4 regions of the Lysinibacillus sp. NPDC092081 genome follow, and region 1 is predicted to be linked to each of the others. Evidence: riboswitches for the same ligand, from Rfam matches in the RefSeq annotation. Region 1 holds a riboswitch; each other region holds the start of a gene.
The links. A riboswitch is a leader RNA that binds a small molecule or an ion and turns the genes downstream of it on or off. The one in region 1 is predicted to bind cobalamin.

Region 1 (7,704 bases):
CAAAGAAAAAGGCGACTACAAAACAATTAGCCCAAACAGCCATGTTAATATGTCACAATCAACAAACGATGCTTTCCCAACAGCAATTCATATTGCTGTGTTAAATTTGATAGATGAACTACTTCTTACAATGGAAAACATGCAAGCGGTGTTCCACCAAAAAGCGGAGCAATTCGCGCATGTTATTAAAATGGGTCGTACACATTTACAAGACGCTGTACCGATTCGATTAGGGCAAGAATTTGAAGCATATTGCCGTGTAATCACACGTGATATTGCGCGTATTCGCCAATCTCGCCCAAATTTATATGATGTAAATATGGGAGCAACAGCTGTTGGTACAGGTTTAAATGCATTTCCTGACTATATTCAATCAGTTGATGTTCATCTTGCTGAAATTTCAGGATTGCCACTTAAAGGCGCTACACACCTGGTGGATGCAACACAAAATACTGATGCTTATACAGAAGTATCAGGCGCATTAAAAATTTGTATGATTAATATATCGAAAATTGCTAATGACCTTCGTTTAATGGCATCTGGTCCACGTGCTGGATTAGGGGAAATCGTTTTACCAGCTCGTCAACCTGGATCTTCTATTATGCCAGGGAAAGTAAATCCTGTTATGCCAGAGGTTCTTAACCAAGTGGCATTCCAAGTAATTGGTAATGACCATACGATTTCTTTAGCTTCTGAAGCAGGACAATTAGAATTAAACGTTATGGAGCCTGTTCTTGTCTTTAACTTAATTCAATCTATTAGCATTATGAATAACGTGTTCCGAGCATTTACACAAAATTGCTTGAAGGATATTGAAGCAAACGAAGACCGCATGAAAGAATATGTGGAAAAAAGCGTTGGTGTGTTAACAGCAGTGAACCCACATATTGGCTATGAGGTAGCTGCACGAATTGCGCGTGAAGCAATTTTATCTGGTCGTTCAATTCGTGAGCTTTGCATTGAAGAAGGTGTACTAACGAAAGAGCAATTAGATTTAATTCTAGATCCATATGAGATGACACATCCTGGTATTGCCGGATCAAGTATTATGAAATTAAAATAATTTATTATGAAAGCACTTTGTCTAAGGCAAAGTGCTTTTTTGTTTTTAAAAACTATTATGTCAATAAATTTTAGGAGTCATACTTTTATATCACATCTTCATTGAAACAATGGTTTTTGATATTACGAAAGTACTTTCTCATTTGTAAATCATTTTCCTTACAAAAGTTGGTCTTTTTTCTATGAATTTCAGGAGAATTAAACTATAATGACTACATTGGAATAATATAATAGTTGGGGGAATTTAGTATGAGTTTACGTAAAAAAAGTATAATTTGCTTTTCTACTTTAAATGTTCTCATGGGTATCATTTTAATTATAGACCTAGCAAATTTAACTTCATTAAAATGGCTATCCACTTTATTAACGGTAATTGGGATTACTATGACATTATCTTGTATTTTCTATGTGAAATTTAAAATTATTAAGCCTATTAATCAATTAGCAGAATCCGCTCAAGCAATCGCTGATGGAGATTTGCATACTGCTCCGATTGAAATAAATTCCAATGATGAGATTTCAGACTTAGCTAAAGCGTTTATAGAGATGAAAGAACAATTACATACGATGACACAAAAAATTGCCAGTAGTTCTACAGATTTATCAGCGAGCATAGAGGAGTTATCAGCAAGTACAAATGAAATTACAAATGCAGTTAACGAAGTTGATTCACAAATGGAGAATACGACTGAGGGTCTTAAGAAAGCAGCACAGTCTGCAAATGAAAGTGCTATTGCTATGCAAGAAACTGCTGATGGCATTGAACGTATTACCGTGGCAACGCAAGATGTATTTGATCATGCAAAAGAAGCAAATGACATTGCAGGCAACGGTGCGGAAATTTTACATGTGGCTAAAAATCAGATGGAATTTATTTCGACTTCTACTGAAAAAACAAGTGAATTAATGCAGCAATTATCTGGAAAAATGACGGATATCAAATCTATGACAGACATGATTACGGCTATTACGGATCAAACGAATTTGCTTGCATTAAATGCAGCGATTGAAGCGGCTCGTGCTGGAGAGCATGGTAAAGGCTTTGCAGTAGTAGCAGAGGAAGTTCGAAAATTGGCTGAGCAATCTAAGCATTCGGCTATTCAAATTGTCGAGCTAGTAGTGGGCATTGAAAGTGATACAAAACAAGTAGCTACTTCTGTCGAAGAGGACTTGAAAAATGTTCAACAGGGCGTCTATGTTATTGATGAGGCTACAAAGTCGTTTGGTACGATCTCTCAGCATGTTAGCAAAATGACGAACCAGCTAGAGGATATATCCGCAACGGCTGAAGAACTTTCAAGTAGTGCGAATGAGGTGACAAAATTAGTATCGACAATCGCTAATGGAATGGATAGTTTGTCTAATTCTACAGAGGTCGTTCTGCAGTCAGTTGATGAGCAAAGTGCCTCCATGCAAGCAGTCAACATGGTAGTGTCACAAGACTTATGTGCACAGGCTGAAAATTTACAAAAGCTGACACAGAGATTTAGTAGACACTAATTGAAAGAAATATAGTATTCATTAAAAAAGGCTATTTTGCAGGAATAAATTTTTTCTGCGAAATAACCTTTTTTATTTTATATGAGGCGGATTGATTAATCTTTGTTACTAGTGATAGCGTAGAGCCGATTCCTTTACTTAATAGCTTCGAAATAAAATATTAAATAAGCCGAAAAAATCCGTTTTTATCGTCAAAAATACTATGCTAATCATAAACAACATTTCTGCGAGAGTAGCAACAAAATCTCTTTTATTTTCCGCATATCTCCATTCCATAAATGCTCGTAACATTTCAGATGCTATTAAAAAGACAATCATGATAAACCACGGTTCTGAATACCGAAAAATTCCAACTTTATCATAGTGAATTGTTTGATACGAACTAATTAAAAATAGAATCATAAAAATTATTCGTACAGACCAATCTAGTTTTTTATGTCTTTCGTTAATGTGATTATAAGAAAACCATTTCTTTCTTTCGACACCTAACAGCCTTCTAATGACAAATTCAAAAGTACTAATTACTAAAACAAGCACAATTAGAAAAAGCATTAGTGTTCCAAATTCGATATTAATATTATTCAATTTCATTCACCTCACAACCTGATCTTTTCTTAACTAAACGAAAGAGGTAGTAACTCTAGATTATTTAATTTCTATAATACATAAACTTCCTGATAAAACATGAAGAGTTATATTCCACCCTTCACTGACTTTTTGAAAATATTTGATATATAAAGACGCGCCATATATGCACATTGTGACACCCAAATGCCTCTAAGCTTCTTCATATGATCCCGAATCCCACCCTTTTCTAAACTAACTGAAAATTTTATCTGTATAGAGAGTGTAGCACAGCAGATCATTATTTGGTAATTAATTGGAGAGTGTACGACAAACGGAAGTACCGGTTATATGCATACACGAGTATTCGAGTGCGGGAGCATGGGGAGACTTTGAAATTTATTTAAAAACACTAAAAGATGAAATTATGATTTAGGTATTATTTGATTTTATTGGTATAATATTGAAAGAAAGGTAGGGGGTATGAATGGGGATAAATTTTAATAGCTTTTTTAAAGAAGAATTGTCAGTAATCGATATTCAGACAGCTATGGTACAAGGTGATATAACATCAAAAGAAATAACTATGTATTATTTACACAGAATTGCTAAGTATGATCAAGGTGGACAGAAGATTAATTCTATGCTTGAAATTAATCCAGAAGCGATATTTATTGCCGAAGCATTAGATGAGGAAAGACTAACAAAAGGGGCTAGAGGGCCTCTACACGGAATTCCGGTAGTTTTAAAAGATAATATCGAAACGAAAGATTTTATGCACACTAGTGCAGGCGTAATTGCATTAGAAAATTATTTAGCTAAGCAGGATGCATTTCTAGTAAAAAAGCTCCGTGAAGCAGGGGCAGTTATTTTAGGGAAAACAAATATGACTGAATTAGCAAATGGTATGTCGAGTACGATGTGGGCAGGTTATAGTTCTCGAGGTGGTCAAACACTTAATCCTTATGGTGATCCAGAACTTTTTGTGGGAGGATCTAGTTCGGGGTCAGCAGTAGCGGTAGCATCGAATTTTTCTGTTTTATCAATTGGAACTGAGACAGACGCCTCGATTTTAAGTCCTGCTATTCAAAATTCAGTAGTCGGCATAAAACCGACTGTTGGGCTCATTAGTCGACAAGGCATTATTCCGTTTACATACTCTCAAGACACAGCAGGGCCAATGGCTAGAACAGTAACAGATGCAGCTATTTTATTGGGCGTATTAACAGGAGTAGATCAAGACGACGTCGCTACATATAAAAGTGAAAGAAGATTATATAAGGATTACACCAAGTTTTTAGATGTAACGGGATTAAATGGTGCTAGAATTGGTGTTTATAATAATGCCTCAAAAGCTTATTATGACTCAGGGGAATATGATGAAACACTTTTTAATAATGCCATTCAGGTTTTAAGAGAGCAAGGAGCCGAAATTATAGAAGGAATCGAAATCCCTTCTTTTCATAGAGACTGGAAATGGGGAGTACCGCAATATGAATTAAAGCATAGTTTAAATAATTTCCTTGTTAATCTACCTTCTCACATGCCTGTCCATTCTATCTCTGAGTTAATTCAATTTAATAAACGTTCAAAAGGAAAGTCGTTGAAATATGGGCAGGATAAATTGGAATCGAGAGAGAAATTATCGAACACGTTAAGAGATTCTGACTATTTACATGCAAAACTAGAGGATTTGTATTTTTCTCAAGAACAAGGAATCGACTATACATTAAAAAAATATGAATTAGATGCGATTATTTTTCCATCATATATAGGTTCGACAATAAGTGCGAAAGCTGGATATCCGTCTATTGCCGTCCCAGCAGGGTATATGGAAAATGGGAGACCGTTTGGTATAACTTTCGCAGGAACTGCATTTAGTGAAGATGTTCTAATAAAACTCGCATTTTCATTTGAGCAAGCAACTAAATTACGAAAAGCTCCGAAGTTGAGTGAGTAGTTTTAAAATATCTAACTGCCTCAATTGACTTTAAAAATACAGTACTTTACTATTAATAGTAAGAAATCTGGTATTTTCCAATTTCTTTACAACTGAATAGCGTGGAGTAATAGGTGTAAATTGCGTGCGATTTACTTAAATGGGAAGTCGGTGCAAATCCGACACTGTCCCGCAACTGTAAATGTGAGCGACTTTTCATAGACCACTGTTTAACGACGGGAAGGGGAAAAGTAGTGATGATCATGAGTCAGGATACCTGCCTATTATGAGTACACACCATAACCCTACGAGGAATAGGAGGTGGCATGTTGACAAAACAGAATGCTCTGTTCGTCACTGTACGTCAAACGCCCAAGATAAAAGAAGGTATTTGCTGTCGAGCTAATTCTTTCATATTTGGGCATTGTTTGACATTATATGATGAACGAAAAAGATAGAATGAAGGATTTCCTCGCGTTAATAGGAAATCCTTTTTTTACTGATGACTTCCGTTTTGAAAATATGTACGAAAAGAGGATGCAGTATGACGAATATTCATGTATATACAGCACAGCAACCACAATCTTTAGATATGAAAATTTGTAAGCAGCCACGCACTGAAGTTACTAAGAAAGCTACAACAAGAATGGTTGTAGAATCACTTGTTGATCAATTAATAGCTAGCAATCTTATTAGTAATGAACGATTATTTGAGCAAATTTTATATAACAAAGATATTATTTGGATTCAAAATGAAAATATTAAAGGGCACCTTTTTGCAAAGGCGGATATAACAGATCAGCTTAAAACAAAAACAAATAGTTTTATGATGTATATGCCGACAAATCCAATTGTGTATGAGGTGAATGGTGAGCATTATCATTTAATTACACGCATAGATTCGACGCGTGCAAAACCAAATTTAGAGCGACTTTCCCAAGATCCTAATCCAATATTAAGTGCTGCTCGGGTCAATGATTTATTGTGCTCGATCGTAATGCGCTTTTATGAAACATATTTCGAGGATCTATCACAGGTAGCTCATAAAGACAAAAAACTGATTAATTTTGTAGAGCGAGAGTATCATCAATTTTTAGAAGCTGTGAAGGAACTTAATGATTATCATTTAAACTGGCATCCACGTGGTAACGGTCATGAACTATTGCTAGAATTAATTGATAATTTGCAACTTTTGAGAAGCCGACCTGGCAAGATTTTAATCGATTTTTCTACTTCCCATAGCCACGTTGTGGAACCTTCATATCGCATTTTTAAACAAGCATAGAAAACAGTACAAGCTTTATAAAAATAGTCGTGCTGGGTGAAGAAGAATACCCGCGAAAGCAGGGTAAATACCCGCGGAAGCAAGGTAAATACCCGCGCAAAGGCAGAATACCCGCGGATGCACAGTAAATACCCGCGAAAGGAGAGCAAGTACTCGCGCAAAGCAAGATTACCCGCAATAGCATAGTAAATCCCCACGAAACATAATAAACAGGACGATGATATAAAATCATGTCCTGTTTTTATGAATTCAGTCAATACAATGCATAGCTGCTTCTGCTTCTTGCCAAGGAACGGAGTAGCCCTTGCCTTTTGTACAAAAAATACTAGAGGATGTATACTCGGGGTCGGCGTTTTTATCGTAGCCAATTTGTGCAATGATGTCTTCCGTATTGTGACACACATCATAACCATCAAATTGTAGAGAAAGTACGCCCTTACCATTAGTATAGGCAGCAAAGGTTGTACTGTAGCTCATAAATGTTGCGACAGGGGCTCGACCGGTTAAAATCGCATCATGTTCAGTTAAGATTGGCGCTTCAAATGTACCAGCAGCTTGTTGAATATCGGTCATCATGCGGCCGATAAAATCACTAGGAGCTTTTAGCTTAAAGCGATAATACGGCTCTAGTAATACATTTTCTGCTTGCTCTAGCCCTTGCCGTAATGCTCGAAATGATGCCTCACGGAAGTCGCCACCATCAGTATGTTTAATATGTGCGCGTCCCGTTAAAAGAGTGAAGCGAACATCTGTCACAGGGAATCCTGTTAACAGCCCATGATGAGCGCGCTCGAATAAATGTTTTTCAATGAGTCGTTGATGCCCTACCGATAAATCATCCGCATGACATGCATTGACAAATGTATTACCAGTACCGCGTGTATTTGGCTCCATCAATAAATGTACTTCTGCATAATGCTTTAATGGCTCAAAATGACCATAGCCTGTCACCGTTGTTGCGATCGTTTCCATATATAAAATCTGGGGTTCGCTAAATGAAATGTCTAGTGAGAAGCGTTTATTAAGCACGTCGACAAGAACCTCGAGTTGGATGACACCCATAATATGTACATGAATTTCTTGAAATTTTTCATGCCACAGCACACGTAATGATGGTTCTTCCGCTTCGAGTGTGCGGAAAATTTTTAATACATCCTTTATATGTTGATCGCCTTCATATTGTACTTTCGCCTGTAATGTCGGTACTAATTCATAAGGCTGCGGGTTACCTGAATTACCAATGATATCTCCGATGTTTGCTTGACTAATTCCTTTAACAGCGAAAATCTCCCCGGCCTCGACCTCTTGAACTGTTACATAACGACTGCCATTGTATAGTCGAATCTCAGTCACT
Region 2 (7,704 bases), on a different contig from region 1:
TGCAACGAAACAAGAAGAAGAACGTTTAGAAGCAGAACGTAAAGCAGCAGAGGAAGAAGCAGCTCGTTTACGTGCACTTCAAGCAGCTACTCCAGTTGTACAAGCAACAAACAACAATAGTAACAGTAACAACAGCAACGCTAACAATGGTAGCAACGCTAACAACAGCAGCAAAGCGAACAATGAAAAATCAACACAACAAGTCGTTGTTGGTTCTGGTTCAGGTACTGCATCTTCAGGTGATGCTATTTCAACTGCAAAGCAATTCCTAGGCCGTAGCTATGTTTGGGGTGGCAGTAACCCATCAACAGGATTTGATTGTTCAGGTCTTGTACAATGGTCTTACAAACAAGCAGGCGTATCTTTACCACGTACAGCATCACAACAATATTTAGCGACACAACGTATTTCAGCAGGTGAAGCACGTGTAGGTGACCTAGTATTCTTCAGCTATGGTTCAGGCATAGCGCATGTAGGTATTTACTTAGGAAACAACACGATGATCGATGCTCAAAACAAAGGTGTTGTTGTTGAATCACTTGATTGGTGGAATCAATATTTAGTAGGCTTCGGTCGTATTCAATAAGCCTTACTATTATATAGACGATTTAAATAGCGAAAAGGTCATCTTTGTAAAAACAAAGATGATCTTTTTTATTATTTGATGAGTATTAGAGTTTAGCCCATAACCAACTGATTAAAATATTACTTCAAACAATGCTATATTTAAGATCGAGCGAGTAAACCCATCACGCAACCGATAGGGTGATCCATTAATTTAGGGTCGACTACTCGACGAATAATGAGTAAAATAACATCTATGATGAATAAATTTACATAAGTAGATATTTTTACTACTATAGCCCTAGTTACTAAAATGATAATGGGGCCGAGAGAAGGAATATTACTAGTTATCCATATAATGATTGTCATCGTTATTGTGTATTTTGGTTGGATTTTAAAAGAGGCCAATAAAGTGTGACACCTCCAATAATAAAGCTAACGTGTAAAATGTATCTTTACATAACTGAAAGAAATGTTCCCTTGCATGTTTAGCCTCGTTTCTGATAATTTTGAAATATACAATACGGGAGCTTGCTTTGTAATTAAAATCATTTGCGACTTTAATTTCGTAGTAGTAAAGTAACGAATAATAGAAATGAAGACAACACTTACAAGTACACCATTTTTTACGTTCTGAAACAATAAAGGTAGGGATGAATCATGGAAAAAGAGATTTTGCAACTTTTTAGTAATTTAACAGAGCGTGACCGTGATATACAATACAAATCATACGAAGAATTAATGAAAATTATGCAGGAACCAGTTGATTGGACATATTCAGTTTGGGAACAACTTATTCAGGCTCTTACATACAAAAACGAACATGTGCGAGCAAGTGCTGCACAATTTTTATGCGCATTGGCAGCAAAAAGTGATCCTGAAGAAAGAGTATTAGAGGACTTTTTAAAGATTTGGGCCGTAACGTATGATGAAAAAACAGTGACTGCGAGGCATACTTTACAGGCAATTTGGAGAATAGGTTTAGCAGGGCAGGTACAAAGAGATTTAGTCGTTTCATATTTGGCGAAAAGATTTCAAATATGCTTAGACGAAAAGCACCCGACATTAATACGCTATGATATTATTGTATCCTTTAAAAAGCTATTCGATGCAACGAATGACCAAAAACTACTAGAGATTGCACAGCGTTTAATTGAGGAAGAGAGAGATGTTAAATACAAAAAGAAATATAAGAATGCTATCCGTTAAAAGTTATGAAATGTCTATTTTTTTGCGCAATACCTTCGTTAAGAAATAGTTTTTATAAAGTATGAAAAAATAAAACGACTGCACGATCAGGATGAATACCCATGGGGGCAGTGAAAATATCCGTGTGCAAAAGGTAATACATGCATGATTTTTCTCCATCGTATTGGTTTATTCAAATTCCACAGCTATTTTTTCCTATCAATCTATGTTAAACTGCTTTACAAGTGAATAATTCTTGCAGAATAAGGGTGCTGAACTATAGCATAATCGGGAATTCGGTGAAAAACCGAAGCTGTTTCCGCAACTGTAAGTACAGGAATCATAAAGATATACCACTGTCGAATTATTTGATGGGAAGGTTTTTTATGACTCACAATGTGATTGAATGAACTGTACAAGCCAGGAGACCGACCTTTGTTTGAACGTATAGATAACTCTTCGGAAGCTAGGAGAATATGCGGCAAATACATAGGCTATGTCGTATCATGCGACAATTTTTATGTTATTTTCGTTGTTTCCTTAGGAGTGGAAATAACGTTTTTTTTTATGTGCACTTATATTTCACCTGCTGAAATCCAAAGAAGGATGTTTATCTTCATTTAAATGAAGATAAAGACTCCGGACGACAATTACGCCAAGGCGAAATTAAAGTAAGAATTTTTCACGAAGGAAAGCGGGGACTTAGATTTGAAAAAAGATGCACGTTATTCTTGTTATCCATTTATGCGTGAAAAGGCATCAACTGTAGATTTTGAAATTCGAACGGATAGCCTTACAACACATATTGGCGTCGCTTTGGCGGCGGTAAAAAAGGAAACGGTAGAGGTAGTAGCAGATAATTTACTAGCCATTTTACCAATGGCTTACCATGTAAATGGCTCAGTCCGAGGTAAATTAGCGGTATCCGAAGATGATTTGACTTGGCTCAGTGATCGCTATGATTTCTATGTTAGTCATGTTAAGGATGAAATACAGAACTTTGTATTACCTCAAGGAACAGAGGCTGCTACTGCATTACATTTATGCCGTAGTGAGGCGAAAAAATCATATCGAGTTTTGCACAAAGTATCTGAAGAACGGGAAGTACCTGCTATTCTCTTTGATTATTTAGGATTACTAGCCAATGTATTTTTTGTAATGGCTGTCTTTATGAATCAGCAGGCTGGTATTGCTGAAATACCGTTTATTAGCAAGTCATACCCGATGAAAAAGAAAAAGGAGAATCAATGAAATGAAGAAAATGTTTAAGCTACAATGGCTTTCTGTGTTAATGCTAGCACTCGTATTAGTTGGCTGTGGCACGAAAGCGGATACTAATAAAGAGACTATTTCTAAAGAAGATCAACAAGTTGAGAAAACTAGCTATAAAGTTAAGGATGACCGAGGCGTAGAAGTAGAGTTTAATGCCGTACCTAAAACGGTTGTTTCATTGCAACCAAGTAATACAGAAGTTCTATTTGCTCTAGGTGTGGGTGATAAAATCGTTGGTGCAACTGAGTATGATACGTATCCAGAAGAAGCGCAAAAAATTGAGCGTGTTTCTGATTCTGTAAAATTCAATAGTGAGCGTATTTTAGCGTTAAAGCCAGATGTCGTTATTGCCTATACAACTGGAGGCGATGAAGAAAATTTAAATGCCTTAAAAGGTCTCGAAGACGCAGGTATTAAAGTATTTGCCATTCAATCAGCTAAATCATTTGATGATGTTTATGGGGATATCCAACAAATCGCAACGGTTATGGGAATCAAAGATAAAGGCGACAAGTTAAATGAAGATATTAAAGCTAAAATTGCGGCAGTTCAAGCGAAAGTCAAAGATGTGAAAGAGCCAAAAAATATCTATTTCGAAATTAGTCCAAAGCCAGACATATATACACCTGGTTCTGGTACATTCCAACAAGAGATTTTAAATGCTGCAAATGTTAAGAACGTTTTTGCTGACCTCAAAAGCTGGACAAAGGTATCTGAGGAAGATATTATTGCGAAAAATCCAGATGTCATTTTAACAACAGTAAACTATGTGAAAAACCCAACGACAGAAATCCTTTCTCGTGATGGATGGAATTCAATCACTGCCATTCAAAATAAAGCGGTTTATTTTATAGATACTGATATTTCAAACCGTCCGGGTCCGCGTATTGGCGAAGCTGTTGAGTTGATAGCCAAAGCAGTATACCCTGAGTTATTTAAATAATCTATTTTGAAAAATAGTATTTTAGAGCTGTCCTTTATCAAGGGCAGCTTTTTTAATAGGTAATTACTCTGGTAGTGTGAGCACTTTACTAGGAAGATTCCTTGACCCTGCTCCGCTTGGAGGAAAAGTGATCGGGTAAAGAGAAACCCCGCTCAGTTTTGATGAAAAAATGATCAGGTAATACGGCCACCTAGCTCCGCTGCAATAAAGATAACGTTCAAATAAATCCCCTTATCGCTCTCTAAGTAGTGTATAACATCTCCTAGTGTGAAAATTGGTATTATATCGAATTGTTCGATAAAATAGAGATGAGAATGCTTGCTAACAGAGAGAGGTGCAGTGAGTGAAACAGTTTGATATGAAGATTACTCCGTTTGAGGCAGTCTATAATTTTCGGGATATGGGTGGTTATAAGTCGAGAGATGGGCGTGCTATTAAGAATGGTTTGATGTATCGTTCAGCAGCACTTGGTAAAATGACGAAAGCAGATAAGGGGCTATTTGAAACGCTAGGTGTGAAAACAATTTTTGATTATCGAGACAACCATGAGGCTCAAAATAATCCTAATCCGGAATTCCCGTATGCCAAGTATATTCAAATACCAGCAAAGGGAAATCATGCTTTTGAGATGCCTACAAACACTGGTGGAAAAGATTTTTATAAGGTTGTAAGCCCAGAGATGTTCAGAGAATTTTATGCACAAATGCCTTTTAATAATGACTCGTTTAAAAAGTTAATAGCAATGATTCAACATCCTGAAAATTTAGGGCTTGTTCATCATTGTGCGGTCGGGAAGGATCGAACAGGTATTGGCAGTGCACTGATTTTACTTGCTTTAGATGTACCTGAGGAAACGATAATGGAGGACTATTTAGATACAAATGTACATCTACGTCCCTTAGTAGAACGAATGGCTCAGACGATTCAGCAAGATTATAGCGAGCGAGAATTACAGCAATTTTATGCCTTAATGTCTGCCCGTGAGGACTATTTACAAGCAGCATTTGATGCAATGGATAACCGATATGGCTCTAAGGCCACTTTTTTAGAGCAAGAGTTGGGCTTAACCACAGAAAAACGTAAGCAATTGCAGGACCATTGCTTACTATGATAAGAAACCCTTTCACATAAATTTGTGAGGGGGATTTTTTTGCGTATTCTACTAGCTTTACGTAATCTTTTAATGTTTCATTCTAAAAACCCTTTACACTCTAAAAATCTATGATAAGATACTATATATTTTTATCCCGTGTTAACGGGCCGTAATTTATTTGTACCGTAAGCGAAGCGTCAGGTACAAAACTCCCGCATCAAAATTGATAGGTGGGAGATTAACTGCCCGTAAAATCTATCTTTATGAAGCGTATAGGAGAAGTGAAAGTATTGGCAGATACATTAAAAGAAAGTGATATACAAGAGACAGATAAGTTAAGTTTGTTCCATTTAACGTGGCCGATATTCTTAGAAGTATTTTTATTTATGTTAATGGGACTAGCCGATACATTTATGCTCAGTGCTTTATCAGACAACGCTGTATCAGGAGTTGGTGCAGCCAATCAATATATTCATATTGCCATTTTAATACTTGAAGTAGTTGGTAATGGTGCTTCCATTGTTGTATCTCAATATTTAGGTTCAAGGCGCATTTTTGAAGCTGCAAAGATTTCCGCTTTAGCAGTAACGATGAATTTGGTCGTTGGACTAATGATGAGTGTCTTATTTTTCTTCTTTTCAAGTCATTTAATGACTATCATGAACTTGCAGGGGGAAGTGCTTAAATACGCTCAAAGCTATTTAGTAATTATAGGAAGCTTTATTTTTTTACAGGCAATTATAAATGCATTGGCAGCGATAATCCGTGTACATGGATGGACAAAGCAAACGATGTATGTATCACTAGGTATGAATGTGCTACACGTTGTATTAAACTACGGTTTAATCTTCGGTAATTTAGGATTACCAGAGTTAGGTGTAAAAGGAGCTGCTATTTCCTCTGTTATAAGTCGTGGATTAGCAATTCTCGTTTTTTTCTGGCTGTTTTATCAAGTCATGGATGTAAGAGTGAAGCTAGAACATTATTTTGAGTATTCAAAGGAATATGTTCGGAAAATATTAAATATAGGCTTACCGTCAGCATTTGAGCAGGTGCTTTATCAGTTTTGTCAGATTGTCTTCCTTTATTATGCAACGTATTTAGGCGCAGAGACACTTGCTGCAAGACAGTATGCCATGAATATTTCGATGTTTACGTATTTATTTGCGATTGCAATCGGGACAGGTACGGCTATAATTATTGGGCGAAATGTCGGTGCTGGTAAAAAAGATCAAGCTTATCATCAGCTTTGGTCAAGTGTACGAGCCGCTTTCGCCTTTACGATCACTATGGTTGCTGTTGTGACGATGTTCCGTAAGCAACTTATGCACGTTTTTACTGATAATCCAGAGGTCATAGCAATCGGAGCATCTGTCCTAGCATTAAGTATTCTGCTTGAAACAGGGCGTACGATGAATATTGTAGTTATTAACTCATTGCGTGCCTCTGGGGATGCAAGATTCCCGGTGAAAATCGGTTTCTTATCAATGGTATGTATGAGCCTCCCGCTCGGCTACTTGTTTGTATTCGTTTTAGATTGGGGTTTAGTAGGTATTTGGCTAGCGATTTCGGCAGATGAATGGATGCGAGCCATTATCGTATACTTTAGATGGAGAAGTCGTAAGTGGGAGCGTTTCGCGCTTGTTTCACCTACAGAACAGAAGGAGGCAAATTAATGGGAGCACTTTCTAAAAGAGCTGCAGGGGCAGCCTTAATGGAGAAAAATATGAAGCTTTTTGCTTGTCCAATTTGTCAGGAGTCAATGGATGTTTTTGAGCAGGGTAGATTAGTATGTTCCTCAAATCATTCTTTTGATATTGCCAAGCAGGGTTATGTCAATATGCTGACACATGGAGCTGTTTCTAAGTACAGTAAAGATCTCTTTGAATCTAGAAAAGCGGTTATTGATAGTGGTATCTATAATTTAGTAGAAGATAAAATCGGAGAGCTAATTGCTAACGCAGAAACCGTGCTGGATACAGGCTGTGGTGAGGGTTCACATTTAGCCCGTATTATGGGGGGGCAAAAAGGTAACTGTATTGGCATTGGTATTGATATAGCGAAAGAAGGTATACTTGCTGCATCCCGTCATTATCCAGAGCAAATTTGGTGTGTTGGTGATTTAGCGAAAAGTCCATTTGCGAGATCAAGCTTCGATGCCATATTAAATATTTTATCGCCCGCCAATTACGAAGAATTTAAACGTCTATTAACTCACAATGGTTGTGTTGTTAAGGTTGTCCCTCAAAGCGGGTACCTACATGAGCTTCGAGCTCAATTATATGCGGATTCTACTAAAGAGTCGTATTCGAATGAACAAATAGTTGCTCGCTTTAAAGAAAGCTTTGATGATGTTAGTGTGGAGCGTATTACTTATACGATACCGCTAGCTACAGAGCTTGTACCAGCACTGCTTGAAATGACACCGATGGGCTGGCATAAAAAAGAGGAAGCCAATATCGAGTTAAATGAAATTACGATTGATGTTGATGTATTAGTGGGAAGAGTCTAGTTATTTCATATGCAATTGCAGTATACTGGTCTTTTCGATTACAATGGGGATAACTATTGAATAAGGTAGGAATGAAACAGTGTATAAATTTATAGCAAATCTTGTCAAAGTGATATTAAAATTAACGGGCTC
Region 3 (7,704 bases), on a different contig from region 1:
ATATACCACTACAATTTGGCTTGTTATTCAATTTGAGCATTATACAGGGATTTTTCTGCATAGAATTGCGCTTTATTGTTGGATAGATTTCTTGGGTATTTATCCTTGTCGAGTCGTTTTGGATATCAGTCAATCTCATCCGCTGCACACTTACCATTTATCTACCAACTCATACTTTGCCATATTATGATTTCTATACAGAAAAATTTTCAGTCAGTAAAAAAATAGACACTATGCAACCATAGTAAAAGACATTCGTCTCTAAATCGAGGTGATTTTGTGAAAAAATGGTTAATTGCGTTATTTGTAGCAATTATATTATTGATTTCAGGATGTACTTTACTAATGAATAGTCTACTCCCAAATGAATATGAAGTACTCGAAAGTAATTGGAACATTTATTTACCTAAAGCAGATGAGAAAAAAAATTTACTAACAACAGAAGCTAATTTTCACGGTGATGGAGAATGGTTTGCATTGTTCGATTATTCAAAACCGATTGATTTTAGTAATACAAGCTTTATAAAACTTACTTCCAATGAAATATCTGATGCAAATAACAGAATAGCGCAATTCAAAAAAAGAACAATTGATATTCGTCAAAATTCTAAAGAGATTGTTGATATTTTTAATCAATATGATGTTGAAGCAGAGGTTGGCGACTACTATTACTATGATGAACACAATAATGGAGATGATTTCATTATCTTATTATATAAAGCCGATTTACTTCAGTTATATAAATATGAATGGCATCAATAAGGAAACTATCAGTAGCCTTTTAACAATAACCCATCACAAATCAATCTAGAGGCTTGTGCGTAAAATTACACACAAGTCCTTTTGTTATGCTTCCTCTACTCTACTAGCTTCTGTTATTTCCATTAGAAAGGTAATTTCTGTACGCTTTACAAAGTTCAACAAGACTGTGTGAGAAGTCAACATCAAATAATCCAGTCTTTTTGGGCATAAAAAAAATCCTCCATTCAATTGAATTGGAAGATAATTTCGGTACGCTATTCACGTAATTTCTTAGGGTACTAAAAAAGGGACTCTGTATCAGTGATCGAAGCCCTGACCGTATCCCTAATTTTTCGAAGCCCTTTTATCAATGATTTGCAGTTGTAGTTGAAATAGTAAATTTTTGTAGATATTCAGAACTAATACTATATGAAATAACTTTCTCCTTGCACTTCTTGACTACATCAACGTGATTATCGTAACTAAAAACAAAGAAATTAACATCTTTTTTGCCTCTTTTTACGTTGATGACATATGGAGTAACATTAGTCTCTGGCTGTAAAAATAATTTTTCATTGCCTGGAAATATATAATATTTTTTTAAAAAGGAAGCTTTATTAAAATTGTCTGTAAATCTATTTTTTTCTTCCTCATCTAAATTCTTTCCGTTAAATGTTACCGTAACATCTTTTGCATCAAGTTTTTTATGAAGTTCAATTTTACTTAATCCCCATGCCACAGCTGCACTGGGAGGGCTCATTAACAATTTAATAATAGATCCAATCACTAGCGTAATAATCAAACCTGATGTCATACCATACCAACTCTTTCAAAAATTTTATCATTTTAATAGCAATTACTATATTATTATCTTCATTGCACATTGTCTCATAAAAAATAATTAGTAATTAGGCTATATCGATGTTTTTTCATCCACCTCTCCATGATAAGGGATTTATATTTTTTATAACCATCCAATTCAATGCTTTTTTGACCATCCATTTATCTTAGGGATAAATATATAAATATTTTAAACCATCCAATCTAACACATTAACACATTTTTAGTCATCCAATTATCTATAAACTATTAAGAGCTTCTGCAAACCTTTTGATTCCTTCATCTATTGAATCTTCATCTTCCTTTGCGAAAGTAAAACGAACAAAACCATCTTTGGATCCCAGTGTAGAACCAGGAACATACATGACGCCTCTTTTAATGGATTCTTCAAGCAATTGGATTTCATTATAATTCTTAAGTATTTTACACCAGATATGAATACCACCTTGAGGAATAGAATATTCCACCAGATCTTTTAAATAAGTATCCAGGCTTTTTATAATTTTATCTCTCCTTTTTTCTAATTCCTTAATTAAACTTTTTATATGAATATGAAAATTTTCTGATTCTAAAAAATCATTCGCTATCCATTGTGTATAGCTAGAATGACCGAAGTCGATTTGTTGTTTCGCATCGGATAATCTTTCAATCACCGATGTTGGGCCAATAATCCACCCTATTCTTAATCCTGAAGCAACAATTTTGGACAAAGAACTAATGTATAATACGTTTCCATTCCTATCCATTGATTTAAGGGTAGCGATTTTATCTCCTGAAAAAGCTGTTAAACTATAAGGATCATCTTCTACTACTGGAATTCCAAGCTTTGAGGATATGTCTAAAATCGCTTCTTTTTTCTTTTTATTCAATAAGGAACCCGTTGGATTTTGAAAATATGGATTTAAAAAAATCATTTTAATTCTGTGTTTTTTATATAAGGACTGCAAATCTTCTGGGTTTATTCCATCCTTATCGACAGGTAGATAATGTATTTGTATACCTACCGATTTGAAAATCGGAAGATTATAATTGTAGGAAGGATCTTCTATTGCTATTGCATCTCCAGGCTTTAACAAACATTGTACAATTAAATGTAATGCTTGTTGCGCTCCTGATGTTATCAGTATTGAAGAAGGATTAGTTTCGATTCCCCGACCTTTTTTTACGTGTTTTGTAATGGTATTTCTAAGGATTTCATTCCCTTGTGGATGATCGTATCCTAGGCTTCCAATAAAAGAACGTGTTGAAGTTATCTCGCTTAAAAATCTTTTTGGGAAAAGTTCTTCTGACAATTCACCGGAAGCTAAATTTATTAATTTATGTTCAACAGCTTCTTTTCTTATTTTTTGCGTTACAGGTTGACTAGGTAAAAAAGAACCCGCCTCAATATACCTATTCCAGCTAGGAATCCGTTTTTTTGTTATACCCCATATATCTTTACTAATGGTCGTACCACTTCCTCTATTTCTTTCAATCAGCCCAATCGATTCTAATTCGTCATATGCATGAACGACAGTACTTCTGTTTAAATTTAGAGCACCAGCTAAATATCTCTCTGATGGCAATGGTTTATCCGGTGGAAATGTACCATCTGCAATTCCCTTTTCAATATATTCTGCAAGTTGTTTATAGATAGCTTTTTTCGCTTTTCTATCAGGTTTCCAATCCATATATACTCACCTCATTACTTCCTTCAAACATGGTTAAAATCTTGCTTTTTTAGCAGTGTTATTCCAGGTAAAAGATTATATCTTAATATTATATCAATTGTGATTAACCATCCACTTCATCTTTATTTTAACCATCCACTTAAAAAATCAATCCTCATTTTCTATTTTATAACCAATGTTACAATGAGCATGAAATCAATTATGTCTCGGCATAATTGCGTCCGGAATCGGCTTTGCGCTTAAGCCTGCAGATATTATTTGCGCGAAAGCGAAGCGACAGCAACAACATGTTTTGTCTGTGCGAAAGCGAAGCGACAGCAACAACGTGTTTTGTCTGTGCGAAAGCGAAGCGACAGCAACAACATGTTTTGTCTGTGCGAAAGCGAAGCGGCAGCAACAACGTGTTTTGTCTGTGCGAAAGCGAAGCGGCAGCGGCAACAACATGTTGCAGGTCAGTTAGCCGTTATCGCATGGATGCAATGATTTTAGGCTAACATCCTTTACTAAATCCTTTCCGATTCCTTGACATTGGCTAACACGATGTTTGTCACACAGTCGTTGCCACATGACGTGGCGTTATTAGACTGAGTTCCTCTATTTCAGCGGGTGTTTGGACACCCGCTGAAAGAAGTTAAAACGGAATAGTAAAGCTTTTACATTACGTGAATATCGTGAGTTAATGGATTATGACGGTGTTGAGCAATACTTAAGCTAGAAAATGGTATAATCGAGTATTTCTACCATCTAACCGTCTGTTTGATTGGTCTTTGCACTGCCTCGACGTAGCTATCTTCGGTAAAATTTCTTCTGTAGTTGTCACTTCACTTTTACTATAAAAATTTCTGCCGAATATAAAGAAAACCTGACCTCTTATTAAGAAGTCAAGTTTCTACTTAAAGTATGGATTGTTGGACTTGTTGACGGAGAGTTTTTGCCGCAGCTACCATATGCGCCAGTGCTGCAACTGTTTCTGTTTCCTTCCTTGTTTTTAAACCACAGTCAGGATTCACCCAAAATTGATTTTTTGATAAAACCTGTAAGCTATCCTGCATTATACTCAGCATTTCTTCTTCACTCGGTACACGTGGACTATGGATGTCATAAACGCCTAGCCCAATCCCTTTTTCATACGGATTTACTTGCAGAGAAGAAATCAGCTCGCCATGGCTACGTGACGTTTCGATTGAAATTACATCAGCATCCAATGCACTAATTGGCTCAATAAAATCATTAAATTCACAATAGCACATATGTGTATGAATTTGTGTTTCATCCTTTACACTAGATGTAGCAAGTTTAAAAGCATTCACCGTCCACTCTAAGTAAGATCCCCAATTTTTTTTACGAAGTGGCAAGCCCTCTCGTAATGCTGGTTCATCAACCTGAATAATAGAAATATCCGCAGCTTCTAGTGCTTCCACCTCTTTTCGAAGTGCCAAAGCAATCTGATATGATACATCCTTTCGTGAAATATCATCTCGTACAAAGGACCAATTTAAAATTGTCACAGGGCCTGTGAGCATCCCCTTTACATAGCGATTCGTTTGGCTTTGGGCATAGGCTGTTTCTTTGACAGTCATCGGTACTTCCCATGCAACGTCACCGTAAATAATCGGTGGCTTCACACAGCGAGAGCCATATGATGCAACCCATGCTTTCTCCGTAAATGCAAAACCAGTAAGTTTTTCCCCGAAATATTCAACCATATCTGTGCGCTCAAATTCACCGTGTACAAAAACGTCGATATCTAATTCCTCTTGAATAGTAATCCAACGCTTTGTCTCTTGTTCTACAAACGCTGCATAATCCTCATTAGAAAGTTGTTTTTTTCGCCATGCACTTCGTGTACGTTTAACTTCGTCTGATTGCGGAAAGCTCCCAATTGTTGTCGTTGGAAACAGCGGTAATTGTAAGGCTTGTAGCTGAATCTTTTGACGTGTTTTAAAATCACTCTGGCGTTCAAAATCTTGTGCTGCCACTGTTCGAATCGCTTGTTGAACATCTCTATTTTGACGAGTTGGGTGATTTTTCAACGCTTCAATCGCCTTCATACTTTCAGATATTTTCTGATTTGAAGGACTGCCTGTGTCTTGTAAATATTTTGTTACTTCAAAGATTTCAACTAATTTTTCATCTGCAAAAGAAAGAGCATTCTTAAGAACTGGATCGATCTTTGTTTCAAGAGCAGTTGTAATTGGAACATGCTGTAAATTACACGAAGATTGAATCCATATTTCTTTAGCACCACTCAACTGTTCAATAGCTTTAATAGTTGAGCTAACCTCTGCTAGATTGGAGCGCCAAATATCTCGTCCATTTATAATACCAACCGCTAATACTTTATCTTGTGGGAAGCCAAATTGACGTAATGCCTCCATATTTTTGCCATAGCCATGTGCAAAGTCTAAACCAATTCCTTGAACAGGAAGTTCCACAATTGACTCGTATGCCGATAATGATTCGAAATATGTTTGTAGCATAATTTTAGCCTCGGGTACTGATGCAGCTAATTGTGTATATATCTCTTGAACAAGTTTAACCTCCGCTTCGTCTAGTGTTGTGACAAGAACAGGCTCCTCTAATTGAATCCACTCTGCACCAGCATCCACTAGCTCCTTTAAGACCTGCGTATAAAGTGGTAGTAATGCTAAAATAAATGTAACCTGCGATAGTTTGTCATAGCCTTTTGTTAATTTACAAAAAGTATATGGGCCAATTAATGTAGGCTTTGCTGTGATACCAAACGCTTCTTTAGCCTCTAAAAAGTCTGCCAATATTTTATTTTCTGTTAATTGCAAAGATTGTCCTTCATATTCTGGCACAATATAATGATAGTTTGTATTAAACCATTTCGTCATTTCACTGGCTACGGCTTTTTGGCTACCGCGAGCTACCCCGTAGTATGTTTGTAAATCAACTCTGTCTCCTTGCCACTCAAAGCGCTTTGGAACTAAGCCAAACATCATTGCTGTATCCAACATTCTGTCATAGAGTGTGAAATCTCCAACAGTAATCATGTCTATGCCGAGGCGGAGCTGCTTATTTATTCGTGCTAGGCGAATATCCTTTAAGTTCTGCAATAATTCATCTTCTGAAAGCTCATTTTTCCAAAAAGCCTCTAGAGCCTTTTTCCATTCACGATCTTCTCCGATATACGGATAACCAACTGTAGTACTTGTATACGCCATGTTATTCTCTCCTATCATTCAAAATAAAAAAAAGCCATTCTCCTCTTTCGGAAAATGGCTGTCATTGCATATCAAAATTAGCTATCAAGAAACAATACGAAATTCTTTCGAAATATCGCATGATTCATTGTCGCACAGGGCCGATACGGTCACATCTCACCACCTATTTCCACGTAGGTATTTGGTGTGTACTAGATATTGGCAGGTCTCCTGGCTTCTCATCAACACGCATCACAGCCTTCCCAGTTTCCCAGTGGCAATTGTGATTTGCTCCGATTTACAGTTGCGGGACAGCGTCGGATTTGCACCGACTTCCCTTTTAAGCCAAACTTTCATTCGGCACCAACTCTTACACAATATTTAATTATGTTTTACTATAACATATATTTTTCTGAAAAGTAGATTTATTTTCAGCTTTATTCGATTCCTCATGCTGCTACTATCCCGAACATATGAAATCATCGAAGACTAGCAGCATGATCCCCCGTTACTAAAACAAACTTGTAAATAGTGGAATATTCTGTTATTTTAGAGTTAGTTATTCGACTAACTAATAATAACGGAGGTATAGATGAATGGCAAAACCTACTGGTGTCGAAAAGTCAGATTTATTAATGGCTGCCAAGCAAAGTTTAGTAGAAAAAGGGATTGAAAAATTTACCTTAAAGGCCGTTGCTGAGCAAGCTAGTGTAACACAAGGAACTATTTATTATCATTTCAAATCGAAAGAGCAAATCATTCTCGAAATTGTTCAAGACATCTGTCGAAATTCTTGGAATGAGATTCTGATGACTGATCAAGAAATGATTCAATCTGCACTTCTCTCTGCAAAAAGTCGATATGAAAACGATGCCTTTTATCATAAATTATTTTTCACTTTAATCGTTTATGGCTTTACTAACCCGACTATTAGACAGCAAATTGGACAAATTTTAGCGGCTGAAAATGAACATTTATGCAAAGTTTTAGTTAAATTATGGGGTACATCACCAATTGATGGCGTGTCGATGGAAACTTGGAGCATTTTTTTCAACGCCCTTATTGATGGTTTAGCCTTACAAGTGATGATGCGGGACGATTTCAATGTAGATGTATTCTATCAGCAATTAGCAAAAATCTTTCAGACATTGCATCGTCTAGGAAAATAATTAGAGGAGGAAAATATGCGATTCTTTTTATGCTGGGGTTTTGGGATTTGGTTTATAGCAAGTGCTGCGTTTCGATTAGTAGGGCATTACTTTTTTACCCTTGAAGAACCTTTCCTC
Region 4 (7,704 bases), on a different contig from region 1:
CTACTCGATTTCATGGATACTTCGCTAATGTAGTCTATTTCTTTTACAAGTTTTTCAATATCTTGATGGATCGTTCGAATAGCTGCTGTAACTGATTCGGTTTGTGTTTGCACGTCATTAATAGCATTGTCAATTTGTATGAAATTATCTCTTGCCACATTTACTTTTTCACGACCAACTTTTACTGAATCATTACTGTTGATCATGTCTTCCTCGATAATTCTTGTATCCTCCGTAATTTGCACAACGACTTTTTCGATATCTACTGCTGCTAAATTCGATTCATCTGCTAGCTTTCGTACCTCTTCTGCTACTACGGCAAAGCCCTTGCCATGCTCTCCGCTTCGTGCTGCTTCTATTGAGGCGTTAATAGCCAATAGATTTGTTTGGGTCGCAATATTTTTAATAACATTGACTGCTGAGACGATTGCTGCAGTATTTTCATCTAAGTCTTTAACACGTGTATTTAGTTCTGCTGTATTATCCGCAATTTCATTCATCTGTTCAATGACATTACGAACAGAGGAACGTCCTATGCTAGCCATATTTTTAGTTTCTACAGTTGCATCGTTAACATGATCAATACTCGTTGAAATGTCATTCATTTTTTTCAAAATGTGTGAGGATAAGTTTCGTACATCACCTGTCAATGTATCCTGTTCTTCAATACCATGTGCAATATCTTGGATCGATTCTGAGACAACTTCTGTTGCCTGTGTCACTTCCATACTACTCGCTGTGAGCTGCTCGGAAGTTGCTGCTACCTGCTCAGATGAATTAGCGACATGCTTCATAGTATGTCTAAGCTTTTCTGACATCGAATTAAAGGAAGCTGCCAGCTGTGCAAACTCATCTTTTGTTTTAAATTGCAAGTTCGTTTGTAAATTGCCATTTGAGAATTTGTCCATTTCTACTACTGTTTGTTGAATATTTTTCGCTACTCTTCGCCCAAAAACTGTCGCAATAATAATGCTTATAAGTAAGGACACTATTGCTAATACAGCAATTTCTTTGCCACTTCTGTCGCCTTTTTGCTTTGTAGCCTCTATACTCGCCTGCATTTCGTCCTGCTGAGCCGTTGCCATCGTTTTCCCAAACTCAACGAGCTTGAGAGAGCCTTTCCCTAAAATCGGTAATGCCAACTGTTGTGCTTGCTGTTTTTCACCACTTTGAAAAAGAGGCACAATTTGTTCATCTAAAGGCTTTTCCCATTCCTCTAACTGCTTTAAAAATTGTTCAAAATCTGCATTATTATGTCCAAGTTCTTCAATACGATGAATGGATTTATGTAAGGTATCTCGTATTTCGAGATGATTGTTGAGCATATCTTCTTTCCCATATAACATATACCCTCGAATGGCTGCGTTTGCCCGCACCGTTTGGAAGGAAATATCATTATATAAGTTGATTAATTCCGTGTTTTTTTCGATTTCTGCAAGTGTCTGTTTATTATCATTTAAATAATACATTGCAATACTAGTGATTAGTAATAGAAATAAAAATATTATACCAAAAGCAAATTGCAGTTTTCGTTCTACTGTTAATCTCATACGACTCCCTCTATTCTACTATTTACATTAACTATCTTGATTATAGATCAGATATACCTATTATCCTATAAGAAGTGCGCCTTTTCTCATGAATTAACACTAAAATTTTACAAAAATTAAAACACATCTCCAAATGTCTTGACTTCTCTATTTTCTCTACATCTGTTTTATTAGTTAAAATAATGCTTTGAAATCGCAAAATTGATGGGCGAAGAAACTTCGATGTACCAGCTTTATTTTGTATAAAAGAAGTCAGCAAAAAAATCGTAGCTATAATATTGGCTACGATTTTTTATTTTGTCTGTCTCGAGGATGCAAAGGCAGAATAGCGTTGTATAGTTCAAGTGAAGCAGGATCTTTAAATGAATCTTCCTTGTTTATTTCCTCAACAAGCCGACCTTTATGCATCACTAGTATTTTATCTGATATAAAGCGTGTTACATGTAAATCATGAGAAATAAAAATATAAGATAACTTCAGTTGCTTTTGTAGCGATTGAAGTAGTTGCAATATATTTTTCTGTAATACCATATCGAGGCTACTGATAGCCTCATCCAACACAATTAGTTTTGGGTTTATAGCAATTGCTCTGGCTATATTTACGCGTTGCTGTTGACCTCCACTTAGCTGTGAAGGATATTTATTGGCAATATTGCTTTCTAATTCGACACAGTTAAGTAGCTCCTCGACCTTACGTTGCCTTTCAGATTTGGAAAAATTCTCGAAATTAAGAAATGGTTCTTCTATTATCTCTGCAATGGTTTGCTTTGGATTAAAGGAGTTAAAACTATTTTGAAAAACAGCTTGTAAATCTCTTCGAACTCTCTTTTTTTCATTAGAACTAGCCTGATATAAATTCACATTATTAAAGCGTACAATCCCACTCGTTGGATTCTCTATGCCTAAAATTATCCGACCTAATGTACTTTTTCCTGATCCACTTTGACCGACTACTCCTAAACATTCGCCTTCCTGAAGTGAAAATGTGACCTGTTGTAATACTGGTATTTCTCGTTTTTTTTGTATAAATGACTGTCTCTGATTATAGTATTTTTCAACATTTATCACTTCTAATAGAGCCATTTTCAACCACCTCTAAAAAGTAATTCTCGATTGTAAAAGTTTTTTTGTATACCAATGCTGTGGAGCGTCAAAAAAATCAAAGACATTCGCCTGTTCAATGAGTTCCCCCTTATACATAACAGCCACTTCATCGGCAAGTTCAGCAATAACTCCAAGATCATGTGTAACAATAATAATCGCTGCATCGGTTTCATTTCGAATTTGATTGAACAATGTTAATATTTTCTTTTGATTGACTGTATCAAGAGCCGTTGTAGGTTCATCGGCAATGTATAATGTAGGTTGCATCGCACAAGAAAGAGCAATCATGACACGTTGCAACATCCCTCCACTCAATTGGAAAGGATAATATTGCAAAAGTTTTTCTGAATTTGGTAAATTTACTTTATTCATTGCCGAAATAGCGATCTGTCTTGCTTCTTTTTTATTCATGACGTAATGTGCTTTTAATGTTTCTCGAAAATGCATTTCTATTGTTTGATTACTATCAAATGCTACCAATGGATTTTGTGTAATCATCGATAAATGCTTTCCTCGGTAATCTCTCAATTTTTCTTTTGTTACAGATGTTAAATCAATATTTTGATATAAAATTTGGCCCGTCGTTTTGACCATAGTCGGGAGAGATTGCATAATTGCTTGACATAGCATTGACTTACCACTGCCACTTTCACCGATAATCCCTAAAACACGCCCTTTATAAACAGATAAATTAATAGAAGATAAAATTTCCTTCTCACCTATTTGTACATTTAAATCTTTGACTTGTAATAAGATTTTTCTTTCCATAGCTATCCCTTTCAATGATCAACTTGCTTGTTATGACCAGACAAAATATTAAATAATAGGACTACGATGATTATTGCCGCACCTGGAAAAAGCATAAGCTCAGGATGTTGTCGGATATACTGTTTACCTTCACTAATCATCATTCCCCACTCAGGAGTAGGAGCTTGAACACCTAAGCCAATAAATGAAAAGCCAGCAATTTCTAAAATGATTTTTCCTAAATCTAAAGAAATAATCGTCAGCATCGGCGCCATTATATTTGGCATGAAATGGCGTAGGATTAGCTTCACCCCTGAAGTTCCACTTATTTTGGCAGCTTTTATAAACTCTTTTTCATGAACGCTTATAAATAAGCCCCTTAATATTCTTGAATAATAAATAGTTTGAGTAAATATAAGCGCCAATAATACATTTCTTAAGCTTGGACCCAAAATACCTAGAAGTCCGAATGCAAGAACAAGCGTTGGGAAAGCTAATAAAATATCACAGATACGAATAAATAAATAATCAATGATCCCTCTCTTAAAAGCTACTATTGCCCCTATGCATATAGCAAAAAAGCTTGCTATTAATTGAATGAATAGAGCTGATCCTAAAGAATAGCGAATTCCCAACAGTATACGTGAAAGTATACATCGCCCTAAATGATCTGTGCCGAAAGGATATGCCCATGATGGAGCTAAAAACTTTTTAGACATATCCACCAAAAAAGGATCATTCGGCATGATCAATGGAGCTAAAAGCCCCAACAGCCCAATGAATGTGAGTGTAGCTATACTAATCAATTGTTTGCCGTTTAATCTGTTGTACAATTTAATCACTCTACTCTCTCCCCCTCACCATTATTAGATGAGGATCAAGAACTCTATGTAATATATCTGTACATAAATTAGCAAAAACATAGATAATAGCGATTATTAGAACATAACATTGCACAACTGGATAATCCCTATTAATAATTGATTCTATTAAGTAGCGACCTAAACCTGGCCAGCTAAATACCTGCTCTACAATAACAGCCCCACCTAATAAATTTCCAAGTGTCATACCAAGCATCGTCGTCAGCGGAATAGCAGCATTTTTAAAGACATGTCGACTGAGAATAACAGATTTTTTTAAACCCCGTAAATGTGCATACTGAACATAATATTTTTGTAATTCTTCTAGGACGCTTGTACGAATTGATTGAACAAACAATCCGATAGTGGGTAATGCTAAAGATACTGCTGGTAAAATTATGTGTAAAATAGTCCCTTTACCATTTGTCGGGAAAATGCCTAGCTTCAAACTAAATAAGTACAAAAGAAAAAAACCTAACCAAAAAGTTGGGATGGATACACTAATAATGGATAATAAGCCTATAATCTTATCAAGTACTGAATTTTTATAAAGAGCACTTATAATACCAAGAGGAATACTAATGCCAATAATACATATAAATGCAGCTAGGGCTAATTCAAAAGTTGCCGGTAGTTTTTCTACTATTTCTTGGGCAACGGGTAATCTACTCACAAACGATGTACCAAAATCGAAGTGCAACACACCTTTTAACCATATAAAATATTGAATCGACATAGGTTGGTCAGTGCCCAATTCCGATCGTAGTGACTGTATTGCTTCTGCCGTCGGTGCGACTCCTGACAGTCTAAGTATTACCTTCGCTGGCTCTACTGGAACAAAACGAATAAATAAAAAGGTCATGATTGAAACCCCTAGTAAGACAAATGGTAATGTAATAACTCGTTTTAGACAAAAAAGCCAAGTTGATTCGTACATTTCTTTCATCACTTCCCAAGTCTTCATAGTGCAAAAAGAGAGGAGTCATGTTTAGACCCACTCTCTTTTCAATCTCTTACTTTAAATCCATTTGAGCATAAGGAATATCATATTCAGATGCACGAGGGTTAAAATCTTTCATATTTTTATGGTATATAACGGTATTCGTTTCATATGAAATCGGATAGAATAATGCTTGATCATGGAACATTGTTAAAATATCTTTATACAATTTAACACGTTCCGCTTCATCCGTCCCAATTAATAATTGATGTATTTTGTCGTCAATTTGTACTGCGTTATCTAGGCCTAATTTCGCCTCATAAACGCCATTGGCATTCGGTGTTGCTGATTCATTTGCGAAGCTGTGTGGGTCTGTTGGCGGACCGTTTGTACGCCAGAAGTTAATATCTACTTGATTGTCCATCAATTTTTGGAGCCCTACCATAACATCAGCGCCTTCAAGGTTTAATTGGACGCCTATTTTTGCTAATTCTCCTTGCATTAATTCTGCCATAGGTTTTTGGATGGCATCTGTTGCAATATAGATTAAATCTAATGTAAGAGGTTGCCCATTTTTGGAACGGATTTTATCACCTTTTTGTAAAGTCCAACCTGCTTCATCTAATAACTGCTTGGCTTTTTCTGGATTGAATAGGATTGGTTTTAAATCAATGTTGGCATAAGGAATAGCATCCCAAAACAGTGTATTGGCAACTTTTTCTGTACCATGGGTAATACTTTCAACCATTTGTTCTTTATTAATAGCGAATTGAATAGCCTGACGTACTTTTAATTCTGCTAAAGGACCAGATTGTGTGTTAAACAGTAATGCACGTGTAGATAAAGGTTCAGATGTAGCCGTTTTGTATTTACCACTATCTTTTAAGAAAGTATAGTTATCTAAGCTAATAATGCCGCGACCATAAATTAAATCTAATTCTTCATTTTCAAATGCCAGTGACATAGATTCTGAATCAGGAATAATTTTCACTTTTACTTTGTCTACCAGTGGCTTTTCACCCCAATAATGTTCGTTGCGGCTAAAAATAGCGTATTGATCTTTTTTGTATTCGGTTAATACCCATGAACCCGTACCAATCGGAGCTTTTATACCTTTCTTAGTTGCATCTCCTTCAGGGAATCCGTTATCCCCTAAGAAGCGAAATGGTCGAACAAATGCCAGTTCATTTAATACGGGGTAATATGGTTCATCTAACTGTAATCGAATAGTATAGTCATCTGCTTTCACAACATCTACAATATGATTCACCATTCCCATCCAGGAATGTGTTTCACGATCTGCTAAAACTGCTTTAAAATTACGAATGACATTATCTGCATTAAAGGCTGTCCCATCAGAGTATTTGACATCTTTTCTAAGATGAAATATGTAAGTTTTTTTATCGTCGGAGATTTCCCATCTCTCTGCTAATTTCGGCGATATTGTCCCATCATCGTTATATTCTACCAATGATTCATACACCATTGCTTGTGCAGTCATTTGGTTTGGTAAATAGGTATGCGGATTTAAAGGCCCTATATCTAGCGGCCAGCCAATTGTTATCATTTTTCCTTCGTTATCTTTTGTTGTACTTCCATTACCTTCATTCGAGCTTGAACACCCTGCTAAAATGGTTAACATCAGTAATAGCATGAAAGGTAATAATTTCTTTTTGAATAACATTAATATTGCTCCTGTCTATTTATTTGTGCTAGAAAGATTGAATTATTGTACTTCTCCACCCATAGCATTCGGGGAACCCCGCTAAAACCCGAAATTCCGCCGCTAACCAATTAAAGAACGCCGCTAAAAGTGTGAATTGCGCCGCTAACCAAACAATTTGTACGAGGTTTCAAAGTTGTTTTTGTCTTAAGTACATATAAACTATGTTCTCTCTTTATTCGCACCTCACTTTGATGTAAACTACTAAGTTTGGAAAAAGCCATAAAAAAATCCTTATTCAAATATGAATAAGGATAGAAAAACTCATCAGTAAAAGCCTTCCCATCCATCTCCCTATCTTTCGTAGCTCTACAATGAATCTTACTACAAGCAGGCATTCTGGCTTATGAATCTTCATTTTGCTTCACCTTCCCAAGTACTTACTCAGTGGTTTTTTTGAAACAAAACTCCTCATTTACAGCTGCGGGACAGCATGGGATTTACACCCATTTTCCTTTTAATTAAGCGAAAAATTATTTTTCACCTAAAACTTGTAATGGTAATTATTAAATTTAGTACTAAACATAACACGCTTCAAAGACACACGTCAATTTTATTTTCTGAATATAATAAAGTTTTGCGATTTTTAAACAAAGGTATTTATGTATATTCCACAAAAAAAGCCATTCACACACTAGTGAGATGGCTACACTTCTATCGTTGATGTTTTTTTAACATTGATTCTGTGAAAAGTTGAGATTGTCCCTTTGGAATACTTATTGTTTGCCACTCAGAGCCCTTTATTTGCTTAGCGATGTAAACGATTTGACCGACATGTTG

Region 2: it holds a riboswitch for cobalamin, as region 1 does, so the genes downstream of both, ACIQLB_RS10410 (hypothetical protein) here and ACIQLB_RS16740 (hypothetical protein) in region 1, are expected to answer to the same signal.
Region 3: it holds a riboswitch for cobalamin, as region 1 does, so the genes downstream of both, metE (5-methyltetrahydropteroyltriglutamate--homocysteine S-methyltransferase) here and ACIQLB_RS16740 (hypothetical protein) in region 1, are expected to answer to the same signal.
Region 4: it holds a riboswitch for cobalamin, as region 1 does, so the genes downstream of both, nikA (nickel ABC transporter substrate-binding protein) here and ACIQLB_RS16740 (hypothetical protein) in region 1, are expected to answer to the same signal.

The regions. Positions count from the first base shown of each region.
Region 1 covers NZ_JBIVRU010000012.1:51,498-59,201, reverse strand. Annotated here, with positions in the region: gene aspA (aspartate ammonia-lyase) at 1-1,063, shown strand, start outside; gene ACIQLB_RS16755 (methyl-accepting chemotaxis protein) at 1,312-2,562, shown strand; gene ACIQLB_RS16750 (DUF4181 domain-containing protein) at 2,701-3,153, opposite strand; gene ACIQLB_RS16745 (amidase family protein) at 3,614-5,086, shown strand; cobalamin riboswitch at 5,181-5,364, shown strand; gene ACIQLB_RS16740 (hypothetical protein) at 5,610-6,350, shown strand; gene ACIQLB_RS16735 (GTP-binding protein) at 6,600-7,704, opposite strand, start outside.
Region 2 covers NZ_JBIVRU010000005.1:41,888-49,591, reverse strand. Annotated here, with positions in the region: gene ACIQLB_RS10425 (C40 family peptidase) at 1-586, shown strand, start outside; gene ACIQLB_RS10420 (hypothetical protein) at 727-972, opposite strand; gene ACIQLB_RS10415 (hypothetical protein) at 1,225-1,773, shown strand; cobalamin riboswitch at 2,002-2,203, shown strand; gene ACIQLB_RS10410 (hypothetical protein) at 2,461-3,003, shown strand; gene ACIQLB_RS10405 (ABC transporter substrate-binding protein) at 3,005-3,967, shown strand; gene ACIQLB_RS10400 (tyrosine-protein phosphatase) at 4,311-5,078, shown strand; gene ACIQLB_RS10395 (MATE family efflux transporter) at 5,324-6,736, shown strand; gene ACIQLB_RS10390 (putative RNA methyltransferase) at 6,736-7,572, shown strand; gene ACIQLB_RS10385 (lysophospholipid acyltransferase family protein) at 7,652-7,704, shown strand, end outside.
Region 3 covers NZ_JBIVRU010000003.1:12,310-20,013, reverse strand. Annotated here, with positions in the region: gene ACIQLB_RS07480 (hypothetical protein) at 346-762, shown strand; gene ACIQLB_RS07475 (YfmQ family protein) at 1,109-1,555, opposite strand; gene pdxR (MocR-like pyridoxine biosynthesis transcription factor PdxR) at 1,821-3,251, opposite strand; gene metE (5-methyltetrahydropteroyltriglutamate--homocysteine S-methyltransferase) at 4,145-6,439, opposite strand; cobalamin riboswitch at 6,623-6,801, opposite strand; gene ACIQLB_RS07460 (TetR/AcrR family transcriptional regulator) at 7,015-7,587, shown strand; gene ACIQLB_RS07455 (DUF5367 domain-containing protein) at 7,603-7,704, shown strand, end outside.
Region 4 covers NZ_JBIVRU010000018.1:43,200-50,903, reverse strand. Annotated here, with positions in the region: gene ACIQLB_RS19960 (methyl-accepting chemotaxis protein) at 1-1,550, opposite strand, end outside; gene ACIQLB_RS19955 (ABC transporter ATP-binding protein) at 1,833-2,633, opposite strand; gene ACIQLB_RS19950 (ABC transporter ATP-binding protein) at 2,646-3,422, opposite strand; gene ACIQLB_RS19945 (ABC transporter permease) at 3,434-4,243, opposite strand; gene nikB (nickel ABC transporter permease) at 4,245-5,198, opposite strand; gene nikA (nickel ABC transporter substrate-binding protein) at 5,275-6,885, opposite strand; cobalamin riboswitch at 7,237-7,434, opposite strand; gene ACIQLB_RS19930 (DUF1572 family protein) at 7,579-7,704, opposite strand, start outside.